2 regions of the Desulfuromonas thiophila genome follow, and region 2 is predicted to be linked to the other one. Evidence: riboswitches for the same ligand, from Rfam matches in the RefSeq annotation. Region 2 holds a riboswitch; the other holds the start of a gene.
The links. Region 2 has a riboswitch for thiamine pyrophosphate ahead of thiF (sulfur carrier protein ThiS adenylyltransferase ThiF). Riboswitches for the same ligand answer to the same signal wherever they lie in the genome.
Positions count from the first base shown of each region.

Region 1: another riboswitch for thiamine pyrophosphate. It lies ahead of thiD (bifunctional hydroxymethylpyrimidine kinase/phosphomethylpyrimidine kinase); the one in region 2 lies ahead of thiF (sulfur carrier protein ThiS adenylyltransferase ThiF).

Region 1 is NZ_FNAQ01000002.1:48,068-53,875, forward strand. Features, by position in the region: gene thiC (phosphomethylpyrimidine synthase ThiC) at 1-1,292, opposite strand, end outside; gene thiD (bifunctional hydroxymethylpyrimidine kinase/phosphomethylpyrimidine kinase) at 1,332-2,780, opposite strand; TPP riboswitch at 2,835-2,939, opposite strand; gene BLR80_RS02465 (putative bifunctional diguanylate cyclase/phosphodiesterase) at 3,294-5,345, shown strand; gene alr (alanine racemase) at 5,521-5,808, shown strand, end outside.
Region 2 is NZ_FNAQ01000006.1:16,953-22,760, reverse strand. Features, by position in the region: gene BLR80_RS07050 (iron-containing alcohol dehydrogenase) at 19-1,182, shown strand; gene xthA (exodeoxyribonuclease III) at 1,179-2,012, shown strand; gene lhgO (L-2-hydroxyglutarate oxidase) at 2,128-3,351, opposite strand; gene BLR80_RS07035 (MerR family transcriptional regulator) at 3,369-3,563, opposite strand; gene BLR80_RS07030 (hypothetical protein) at 3,657-3,971, opposite strand; TPP riboswitch at 4,176-4,277, shown strand; gene thiF (sulfur carrier protein ThiS adenylyltransferase ThiF) at 4,407-5,069, shown strand; gene thiS (sulfur carrier protein ThiS) at 5,066-5,263, shown strand; gene BLR80_RS07015 (thiazole synthase) at 5,365-5,808, shown strand, end outside.

The DNA.
Region 1 (5,808 bases), on a different contig from region 2:
TTCAGTTCGTCGCGGCGATCATCCATGACCTTGACGGCGCACAGATCACCGCACATGGTGCAGGCGCCGTGTTCGTCGGCGGCCTTGTTTTCACTGCGGCGGGTGCGGGCGCGGGCCGGGTCGAGGGCAAGTTCGAACTGCTTTTGCCAGTCGAGATCCTTGCGCGCCTGGGCCATGGCATGGTCACGATCGATGGCGCCGGGCACCTGCTTGACGATGTCGGCGGCATGGGCGGCGATCAGGCTGGCAATGACGCCTTCGTGAACGTCCTGCACGTTGGGCAGGCACAGGTGCTCACTGGGGGTGACATAGCACAGGAAGTCAGCGCCGGCCGAGGCGGCGATAGCGCCGCCGATGGCGCAGGCGATATGATCATAGCCGGCCGCCAGATCGGTGACCAGCGGCCCCAGCACATAAAAGGGCGCGCCGTGGCACAGGCGTTTTTGCAGCTGGATGTTGGCCTGGATCTGGTCGAGGGGCACATGGCCTGGGCCTTCGATCATGACCTGGATGCCGGCATCCCAGGCGCGCTGGGTCAGTTCGCCGAGAATCAGCAGCTCCTGCACCTGAGCGCGGTCGGTGGCGTCCTTCAGACAGCCGGGCCGGAAGCCGTCACCGAGGGAGAGGGTAGCATCATAGGGTTTGACCAGCTCAAGCAGGCGGTCGTAGTGTTCGTACAGCGGGTTTTCCGCATTGTTGAAGGTCATCCACTTGGCGGTAAAGGAGCCGCCGCGTGAAACCACCTCCATCAGGCGGCCTTCGCGATCCATCACCTCAAGGGTACGACGGGTAACACCGCAGTGGACGGTGATAAAGTCAACGCCATCGTCCAGGTGTTTTTTAATGCCGTCGAAGATCTCGTCAACGGTCATTTTGACCATGGCCTTTTTCTTTTTGGCCACGGTGTCGACGGCGGCCTGGTACAGTGGCACGCTGCCGATGCAGGCGTTGGTCTGGCCGATGATGGCGGCGCGGATTTCGTCGATCGGGCCGCCGGTGGACAGGTCCATGATGGCGTGGGCGCCGGCGGCAACGGCGACGCGGGCCTTTTCCATTTCCTTGTCGATGCTGGTGTCGTCCTTGCTGGTGCCGATGTTGGCGTTGACCTTGGTGCGCAGGCCCTGGCCGACGGCCAGCGGCAGGCCGTTGGTGTGCTTGACGTTGTGGCAGATGCAGACGGTGCCCTGGGCAACACGGGCCCGCAGGGTCTCGGCGTCGATGCCTTCGATTTCGGCGGCCTGGCGCAAGGTGTCGGTGATGATCCCCTGACGGGCGGCTTCCATGAGCGTCATGGTCGGTTTCCTCTCTTTCGGGCCTTTTGAGGTGGGCGGTTAGTCCAGCTGCGGCCGCAGGGCGGCGGCAGCCAGATAATGATTGACCGGGCCATGTCCCTGGCCGTAGCCGGGAGCGTGGCGGATGGCGGTTTCAATGAAGGTTTTGGTCAGACGCACGGCCTCGGCCAGGGCAAAACCGCGCGCCAGCAGGGTGGCCACGGCGGCGGCGGTGGTGCAGCCGGTACCGTGGGTATGGGCCGAATCGAGCCGTTCGCCCTGCAACAGCAGGGTGGTCGTTCCCTGACGCAACAGATCGACGGGTGCGCCGGCCAGATGACCGCCCTTGATCAGCACATGGCGGGCGCCGAGCTGCTGCAGGCGGATGGCGGCCTGTTCCATGGCGTCCACATTGGTGATGCCACGACCTGTAAGGGCTTCGGCTTCGGGCAGATTGGGTGTGAGCAAATAGGTTTGCGGCAGCAGTTGGCTGATCAGGGCCTCGATGGCGTCCTGTTGCAGCAGGCTGGCACCTCCCTTGGCGATCATGACCGGGTCGACGACGGTTAGACCGGCCTGGCCGCGCAGTTCCTCAGCAACGGTACGGATGATTTCGCTGTTCAGCAGCATGCCGGTTTTGATCACATCGGCGCCGAGATCATCAAGGACGGCGCGCAGTTGCTGCCGCACAAAGTTGGCCGGCACGGCATGAATGCCACTGACGCCGAGGGTGTTCTGGGCGGTCAGGGCGGTGATGACGCTGCTGGCATAGCCCCCCAGCAGGCTGATGGTCTTGATGTCGGCCTGAATGCCGGCGCCGCCGCCACTGTCGGAGCCGGCGATGGTGAGAACCCGGCCGCAGGGGACGGGTTGGCGCCGGTGAAACAGCAGGGCCATTTCGCGGGCGGCCAGATCGGGGCGTGGGTCGGCCATCAGGGCCGACACTACGGCGGCACCATCGGCACCGGCCGCGATGACGGCGGGTAGGCCGGCGGCATCGATGCCGCCAATGGCGACGAGGGGCAGATCGACGGCGGCGCGGATGGCGCGCAGGCCTTCAAGGCCGATGTGAACGGCGTCGTTCTTGGTACGGGTCGGATAGACGCTGCCGACGCCAAGGTAATTGGCGCCTTCAGCCACGGCGGCCTGGGCCTGTGCTACCGTGCGGCACGAACGGCCGATGAGGGCAGCCGGCCCGAGCGCGGCGCGGGCGACGGCGATGGCGCCGTCCTGCTGGCCGAGATGAACACCATCGGCCATGCAGGCGCGAGCCAATGCGATATTGTCATTGATGATCAGTTGGGCCTGATGATGGTGGCACAACTGGCGCAGGCGCTGGGCAATGGCGAGTTGCTCGTCGAAGGGCCGGGTTTTGTCGCGGTACTGCAGCTGGCGGACACCGCCGCGCAGGGCGAGTTGGCAGCATTCGAACAGTCGGGCACTGTCGCTGGCGTCGGTGATGAGATAGAGACCACCAATGGTGGCATTGGAGCGGGGCGTCGTTGTCATAAAAAAACCGCGGCCGGCAACGGGCGCGGTCGAGACAGACAGTCCCAAGGGGCTGTCTGGTTCTGGTCGCTTCCCTACGCCGGCATGATCCGGATCAGGTTCCAAGGGTCGTCCGTCGAGGACTCTCAGTGAATGAACTTCACTCCCCCAGCTTCATGTCCTACAGGTTGTGATTGCTGACTGTGCAGGTCAGCCTATGTCATCCGGCAGGTGCTGTCAACCGCCATTGTCGTTGGCCGGAAGGCCAAAAAGTGCTTTTTTGTTGCTAAATTGATGTTGTCCATTGGCTGGGCTGGACAGTTGAGGCCGCAGGCGGCTGGTGCCGGTGAGGGTTTTGTGGGGGGCTGGTCAGAATTTTGTTATGCGTTTTTGCTGGATTCCGCCGGGTGAAAAGCGCTAAAAGGATGATCTAAGTTGCCGACAGCATGAAAATTTTGTTTTTCGTGAAAAGCTCAGGGATGTGTGGGCAGGAGTTGACACAGCCGGCGGTCCGGCCGGGGGGAGTGGTGCGCGGTGGAATATGCCGATCTGGTGGAAAACAGTAACGATCTGATTCAGGTGGTGGGCTTTGACGGCCAACTGCTGTATGTCAATCAGATGTGGGTCGATACGCTGGGCTATCCGCGCGATGAAGCCTACCGCATGAACTTTTTCAATATTCTGCACCCCGATTGTCACTGTCGCTGTGGCGAACGGGTGGAGCGATTGCGTACCGGCGAGAGTGTGCCACGCTTCGAGGTGGAGTTCATCACCCGTACCGGCCAGAAGATCGTGGCCGAAGGCAGCATCTCCCTGTATCGCGAACAGGGTGAGGCGCGGGGTATTCAGGGGTTTTTCCGCGACATCACCCTGCGCAAGAAAACCGAGAATGCCTTGCGCGAGCGTGAGGAACAGCTGCGCACCATCTTTGAATCTTCCGTTGCCGGCATTGCCATGCTGGCGCCCGATGGCCGTTTTTTGCAGGCCAACCCCGCTTTCTGCAATTTTCTCGGTTACAGCGAGAATGAACTCAAGCAGATGAAGATAACCGATGTGACGCATCCCGACGATATTGAGGATACCCTGCGGCGGCGCCAGATTGCCCGGGCCAACCGCAGTCAGTCCATCGTCTGTGAGAAACGTTATCTGCGCAAGGACGGGTCGGTGTTCTGGGCGCAGTTGTCGTCGACCTGGTTTTTTGATCCCCAGGGCCAACCGCTCTACACCGTTCCGGTCATTCAGGATATTACCGCCCGCAAGCTGGCTGAGGAGCGGATTCGCGAGCTGGCTTATTACGATGGCCTGACCCGGCTGCCCAATCGCCAGCTGCTGCATGACCGGTTGGAACTGGCACTGGCCCAGGCGCGGCGGCATGATCGTCAGATGGCGTTGCTGTTTCTTGACCTTGACCGTTTCAAGGGTGTCAATGATACCCTCGGGCATGCCATTGGCGACCGCCTGTTGCAGATTGCCGCCGAGCGCCTGACCGCCTGTCTGCGCGACAACGATACCGTGGCGCGACTGGGTGGTGATGAATTTGTCATTCTGCTGGCGGATTTCAAAAGCAGTGACAATTTGCCCCATGTGGCCGGCAAGATTCTCAAGGCGCTGGCGCAGCCCTTTGATCTGGGGGTGCGCGAGGTTTATATCTCCACCAGTATTGGTATCGCGCTCTATCCCGATGATGCCGAGGATGCCGGTGAACTGTTGCGCCATGCCGACATGGCCATGTATGCCGCCAAGGAGGAGGGCGGCAACGGTTTCCGGTTCTATTCCAGTGAAATGAACGCTCGCGCGGTGGCGCGGATGGACCTGGAATCCAATCTGCGGCGGGCGTTGGACGAAAAGGAATTCTTTATCGAATATCAGCCGCAGATCGATCTGGTCAGCAACCGCATGGCTGGTCTCGAAGCTCTGGTGCGCTGGCGCCATCCGCAGCTGGGGGTCATTCCACCGGCGCAGTTTATTCCGCTGGCAGAGGAGACCAATCTGATCCTGCCGCTGGGTGAGTGGGTGATGGAGCAGGTGTTTTTGCAATGCTGTCGCTGGCACGCCAACGGCCTGGCCAACCGGCAGGTGCGGGTGGCCATCAATGTGTCGGGCCGGCAGTTCGATCAAGCCGATTTTGTTGAAATGGTCAAGCGGCTGTTGCAGCAGACCGGCGCCAAGGCCCATTGGTTCGAGTTTGAAATCACTGAGAACGTGTTGATGAAGGATGTTCAGCGCACCATCGCGACGTTGCGCCAGATCCGCGAGCTGGGCATTCATGTGGCCATTGATGATTTCGGCACCGGCTATTCCTCCCTCAGCTGTCTGAAACATCTGCCCCTCAATCGGTTGAAGATCGACAAGAGCTTCATTGCGGACATTCAGACCAATGCCGATGACCGTGCCATCGTTTCGGCGACGATTGCCATGGCCAAGCGTCTTGATCTGGAGGTGACGGCTGAGGGTGTCGAAACCGAGGGGCAGTACGGTTTTGTCTATCAGCGTGACTGTGACGAGGTGCAGGGGTTCTACTTCTGCCGACCGTTGCCGGCCGACAAGGTCCTTGATGCCTGTCGCAAGCATCTCGACGAGAGCTGACGACCGGCACGGCGCTTTACTGTTTTTCGGTGCTCGTGATACAAGGACGCGGCCGTATGCGTCGGCAGGGCTTTCGTCCCGTTGCGCCATGGGCGGTTCCTGCCGTGGCGGCGCATTTTTTGTCTTCTTTTCCGCAGCGCGACGGCTGTCGCGCCCAGCCCTTTTGAGTCCAGTCATGTACGCCCATCGTCCCACCGAGGTCGAAATCGATCTGGCCGCCCTGCGGCACAATTATCTGCTGTTGCGTCAGGCCCTGCCGCCCCAGGTGGCACTGCTGGCCGTGGTCAAGGCCGATGCCTATGGCCACGGTGCCGTGGCGGTGGCGCGCTGTCTGCAGCAGGCCGGCGCCGATCTTTTCGGTGTCGCCATCGTCGAGGAAGCCTTGGAGCTGCGCCAGGCCGGTATCGACCGGCCAATTCTGCTGCTTGGCGGCGCCTGGCCGGGACAGGAGGATTGCCTGGTG
Region 2 (5,808 bases):
ACACACAAGGAGTCCGCCATGCAACCCTTCGTCTTTCACAACCCCACCCAGATCATCTTCGGCGCCGGCAGTGTCGACCGGGTTGGTAAAACCGTCGCCCGCCATGGCCGCACGGCCCTGCTGGTCTATGGCCGCGACAGCATCCACCGCAGCGGCCTGTACAGTCGCGTCACCAGCGCCCTGCAACAGGCGGGCGTCAGCTGGATCGACCATGGCGGTGTCAAGTCGAATCCGGTGCTGTCGCACAGCCGCGCCGGGGTTGACAAAGCCAAGGCCAGCCAGGTCGATCTGATTCTGGCCGTCGGTGGCGGCAGCGTGCTCGACGAAGCCAAGGCCATCGCCGCCGGCGCCTGCTATGACGGCGATCTGTGGGATTTCTTCAGCGACCGGGCAACGGTGCAGCAGGCCCTGCCGCTGGTCACCGTGCTGACCCTGGCCGCCACCGGCTCGGAGATGAACAGCGGTGGCGTGATCACCAACGAGGAAACACAGCAGAAATTCAATCTTAGTTCGCCGCACCTGTTTCCGCGGGTGTCGATTCTCGACCCGGTGCTGACCTGGACGGTGCCGGCCGACTACACGGCCTATTCGGCCGTAGACGCCATCTCGCACCTGCTTGAAGGCTATTTTACCAGCCCCGACCCGGTCACGCCACTGCAGGACCGTTTTGTCGAGGGTCTGGTCAAAACCATCATGGAAAGCACCGAACAGATCCTGGCCCAACCGGCTCACGCCGAGGCCCGGGCCACCATGATGTGGGCCGCTACCTGGGCCCTCAACGGCCTGTCGACGGCCGGTATCGGCGCCTACCAGTTCCCCAATCACATGATTGAGCACTCCCTCAGCGCCCTCTACGATATCGCCCACGGCGCCGGCCTGGCGATTGTCCTGCCGGCCTGGATGGCCTGGCAGGCCGACCAGCACCCGGCCAAGTTCGCCCGTTTCGCCCGCGAGGTGCTGGGCTGTCAGCTCAGCGATGATCGCCAGTGCGCTCTTGCCGCCGCCCGTGGCCTGAAGGACTGGTTCGGCGCCATCGGCAGTCCGGTAACCCTGAGCGAGGCTGGCATCCCGGCCAACGACATCCCGGCCATTGCCGCCAACGCCGTGATGCTGGCACAGAAATGGCGCATGCCGGCCTACAGCGCCGAGGTCATCGCCAACATTCTGCAGCGTGCCGCATGAGACTGGTCAGCTTCAACGTCAACGGCCTGCGCGCCCGTCTGCATCAGCTCGAAGCTCTGGTGGCACGGCATCAGCCGGACATCATTGCCCTGCAGGAAACCAAGGTACACGACAGCGAATTTCCCCGCGCTGCCATCGAGGCACTGGGCTACCAGGTCTGCTTTCACGGCCAGAAAGGCCACTATGGCGTGGCGCTGCTGTCGCGCCAGCCGCCACTGGAATGGCAGTGCGGCCTGCCCGCCGATGGAGCCGAGGCCCAATGCCGCCTGATCCGGGCGCGCTACGATGTCAGCACGGCCGAGGGCCAGAACTGCCTGACGGTCATCAACGGCTACTTTCCCCAGGGCGAGGGCCGCGACCACCCGGTCAAGTTCCCCGCCAAAGAGCAGTTCTACCGTGACCTGCGCGACCTGCTACAGCAGTACGATCCCGCCCGCGAGCTGCTGGCGGTGGTGGGCGACATGAATGTGGCGCCGGCCGCTGCCGATGTTGGCATCGGCGCCGACAACGAAAAGCGCTGGCTGCGCACCGGCAAAAGCGGTTTTCTGCCGGAGGAGCGCGACTGGCTCGGGCTGCTGCTGGACTGGGGCCTGCAGGACAGCTACCGGCTGTGCCATCCGCAGCAGCAGGGTGACTACAGCTGGTACGACTACCGCAGTCGCGGTTTCGAACTGCAGCCCCGCCGCGGCCTGCGCATCGATCTGATTCTGGCCAGCCCGGCGCTGCAGCGGCTGTGCCAGGCCAGCGGCATCGATCAGGACATCCGCGCCCTGGCCAGACCCTCCGATCATTGTCCGGTGTGGGCCGATTTTGCCCTGCAGGGCAACTGAACGCTCCACCCGCCACCGAATTCCTCTGCTGTCCGCAACAACAACGGGGCCGCCGCAGCGAACTGCGACGGCCCCGTTGTTGTTGCGAGCACTGTGCTTCGGGTGAAGGGCCTGCTCAACCCTCACCAAAGTGGCGCAGGGCCGTTTCAGCCACCTGGGCACCGATACTGAGGGAAGCGGTGGCCGCCGGCGAAGGCGCGTTAAGCACATGCACCATGCCGTCGGCTGACAGAATACGGAAATCATCCAGCAGCTGGCCCTCGGCACTGACCGCCTGGGCGCGTACTCCAGCACCGCCGGGACACAAATCGGCCGCAGTCAGCCCCGGCAGCAGTTTACGCAGATCACGCAGCAGATAGGGTTTCAGCAGAGAACGGCGGTATTCCAGCAGGCCGACGCGCCAGAACCGCGCCGCCAAACGCAGAAACCCCGGATAACTGAGGGTTTCAAGCAGGTCTCGAGCATCACAGTCACACCAGCGGTAGCCTTCGCGCTTGAAGGCCAGCACCGCATTGGGGCCCGCCTCGACCGCGCCATCGACCCTGCGGGTATAGTGCACCCCGAGAAAGGGGAAGGCCGGATCGGGTACCGGGTAGATCAGGTGACGCACCAGTGAACGCCGCTCGGGCCGCAGCACGGCGTATTCGCCACGAAAGGGCACAATACGCAGACCCGGCTCAACACCACACAGCCGCGCCAGCCGGTCCGACTGCAGACCGCCACAATTGACCACAAAACGCGCCCGGAAACAGCCCGCCGTGGTGGTCAGGTCAAAACCCGCCGCCGTGCGCCTGACCCGCCGCACCTCGGCGTCGGTCTGCAGGCGGCCGCCAGCACCCCGCAGCTGGCGCACCAGCGCCTCGGTCACGGCGACAAAGTCGACAATGCCGGTCTGGGGTACAAACAGTCCGGCAATCCCAACCACCGCCGGCTCATGGGCCCGCAGGCCGGCCGCATCGAGCCGTTCGATGCCACTTAAGCCGTTGGCGACACCACGCCGCTGCAGCTCGTCGAGCGCCGCCAGCTCGCCCTCGCTGGTGGCGACCACGATCTTGCCGCAGCGCTCGTGACAGATGCCCTGTTCGGCGCAGAAGGCATAAAGGGCGTCGCGGCCGGCGGCACAGTTGCGCGCCTTGAGGGAACCGGGCCGGTAATACAGTCCCGAATGAATGACGCCACTGTTGTTGCCGGTCTGGTGGCGGGCGACGCCGGCCTCCTTCTCCAGCAGCAGCACGCGGCAGCCCGGCGCCTGACGCGTCAGCTCGCGCGCGGTGGCAGCCCCGACAATGCCGGCACCAATGACGGCGACATCATAGAATTCCTCGACTTGCCGCGCCATAGTTCCTCCTGCGTCCATCAATCCTGCGCAGCCTGTTGCAGCCGCTGCTCCACCTGCAAACGCACATCATCAATCTGTACCCGCACCACCCTGCCCTGTTCGCGTTCGCAGCGCACCAGGCCTTCCTCCACCCAGAACAGCAGCTGCGCCCGGCCGATGCCGTAACGTTCCGCGGCAGCATCCACCTCATACCAGCTTTTTCCCAGCGCCATGGCGTCCTCCTTCGTTGGGCGGGCCAACCCAGCCCGCCGACAGGCAAAACCGGAATGCGTGATATCGCCCCTAGCCGTTTATCACGCGTTTGGTTACAGATCGTTCAGCAAGCGATAGATCTTGCGCTGCACCTCCCACACCCGCTCGGCGGCGGGCGCCTGATCGTCTTTTTCCAGCAGCAGACGGCTGCGATCGAACAGGTTGTGGGCCGTCAGCAGCACCGGCGACAGTTCGGCATCAATGCGCGCCCGCGGGATCTCCCCCACCCGTTCGTGCTGGTCGGCCAAGGTGGCCACCGCCTTGTGCAACACGGTCAGCGCCTGTTCCTCCGGGGCGTCCTGCTGCAACTGACTCAGCAGTGTGCGCACCTCGTCGACCAGCTGACGGTAGCGTTCGGAAATACTCATGACATCCTCTCCTTCCTGCGCGGGCCGGCCCCGCGGGTTCTCTTCTGGCTGATGACGGAACAGGTCGCCATAGTATGCCCAAGCCATTGTCGCTGACAATGCGCAATCGGCCGAAGCCGGCAAAAAGCGGCGCGAGTGCTGCGACCGGCCGATAAAATCGGTTGACGCCCCGCCGGGGGGCTGCTAACGTCTTGACCGCACAGACGAATGCCCTGGGGGAGTTTTCGCAACTGAGAGTCCTGTAAAGGACGACCCTTTGAACCTGATCCGGATCATACCGGCGTAGGGAAGCGGCGCACACAAACCGGAACCTTCCGGTTGCCTCTTACGTTTCCCACGACAGGTCGCATGCGCGGCCTGTTTCCGTTTGATCCCTCCCGCCGGTCTTGTTCGTCGCAACGCCCCGCACCCTCTACTTGCAAGGAAATCCTGCCCGTGTCCACAGCGTCGTCCGTCAGCGCCAGCGAACTTGATCAGCTGCTGATTGCCCGCCATGGCGCCAGCGCCGTGCAGCGCTTCAAAAGTGCTACCGTTGGCCTGGCCGGTGCCGGCGGGTTGGGTTCAGTCATCGCGGCGGCCCTGGCGCGGCTGGGCATCGGCACCCTGATCGTGGCCGATTTCGACCGGGTCGAGGCGGTCAATCTGGGGCGCCAGCAGTATTTCATCGACCAGATCGGCCTGCCCAAGGTGGAAGCGCTGCGCGCCAATCTGCAACGCATTCATCCCGGCGTGCGCATCATCGCCCAGCCGCTGCGGGTCTCAGCTGCCAACCTGCTGGAGCTGTTCGGCACGGTCGACATTCTGGTGGAGGCCTTCGACGATCCGGTCGCCAAAGCCGACCTGACCAGCACCTGGCTGGCCGCCTGCCCCCAGCGACCTCTGGTAGGAGCCTCCGGCATGGCCGGTTGCGGCCCGGCCAATCAGATCGTCACGCGGCGGCCCTTCGGCCACTTCTACCTGTGCGGCGACGGCCACAGCGCCGTCGAGACCTGCGGCAGCCTCTATGCCAGCCGCGTCGGCATTGCCGCCCATCACCAGGCCCAGGCGGTCGTCCGTCTGCTGCTGGGCCTCGACCCCGTGGAGGATTGTTCACCATGAACCTGACCATCAACGGCGCCGCGCGTGCCATCATGGCTACCGATCTGGCCGCCCTGCTGGCAGAACTGCAAATCGACCCCGCCCGCGTCGCCATCGAACACAACGGCCGGATTCTCCGTGCTGACCAGTACAGCGCCACCGGCCTGGCCGAAGGCGACCGCCTCGAAATCGTCCGTTTCGTCGGTGGCGGCTAAGGACCGGTGCGCTGATTGATTCCCGGCCACGTCACCCCTGATCCTTTTTTCTTGTCTCCTGCGCGCCCGTTGCCACAACCGGCGCCGGAAAGGTTTGTCTCATGAATCCGCACAACGCCACCGAACAACCGCTCTGCGATCCCCTGGTGATTGCCGGCCGCTCCTTCGGCTCGCGCCTGATGGTCGGAACGGGGAAATTTTCCTCCAACGCCGTCATGGCCGCCACCCTGGAAGCCTCCGGCAGCGACATCGTCACCGTGGCGCTGCGGCGGGTCGATATCGGCAGTCCTCAGGACGACCTGCTCAACCACATCGACCGCAACAGATACCTGCTGCTGCCCAACACCAGCGGTGCCCGCGACGCCGAGGAAGCCATCCGCCTGGCACGGCTGGCGCGTGCGGCCGGCTGCGAGCCCTGGGTCAAGCTGGAGGTGACGCCCGATCCCTACTATCTGCTGCCCGATCCCATCGAGACCCTCAAGGCCGCCGAGGTTCTGGTGAAGGAGGGTTTCATCGTGCTGCCCTACATCAATGCCGATCCGGTG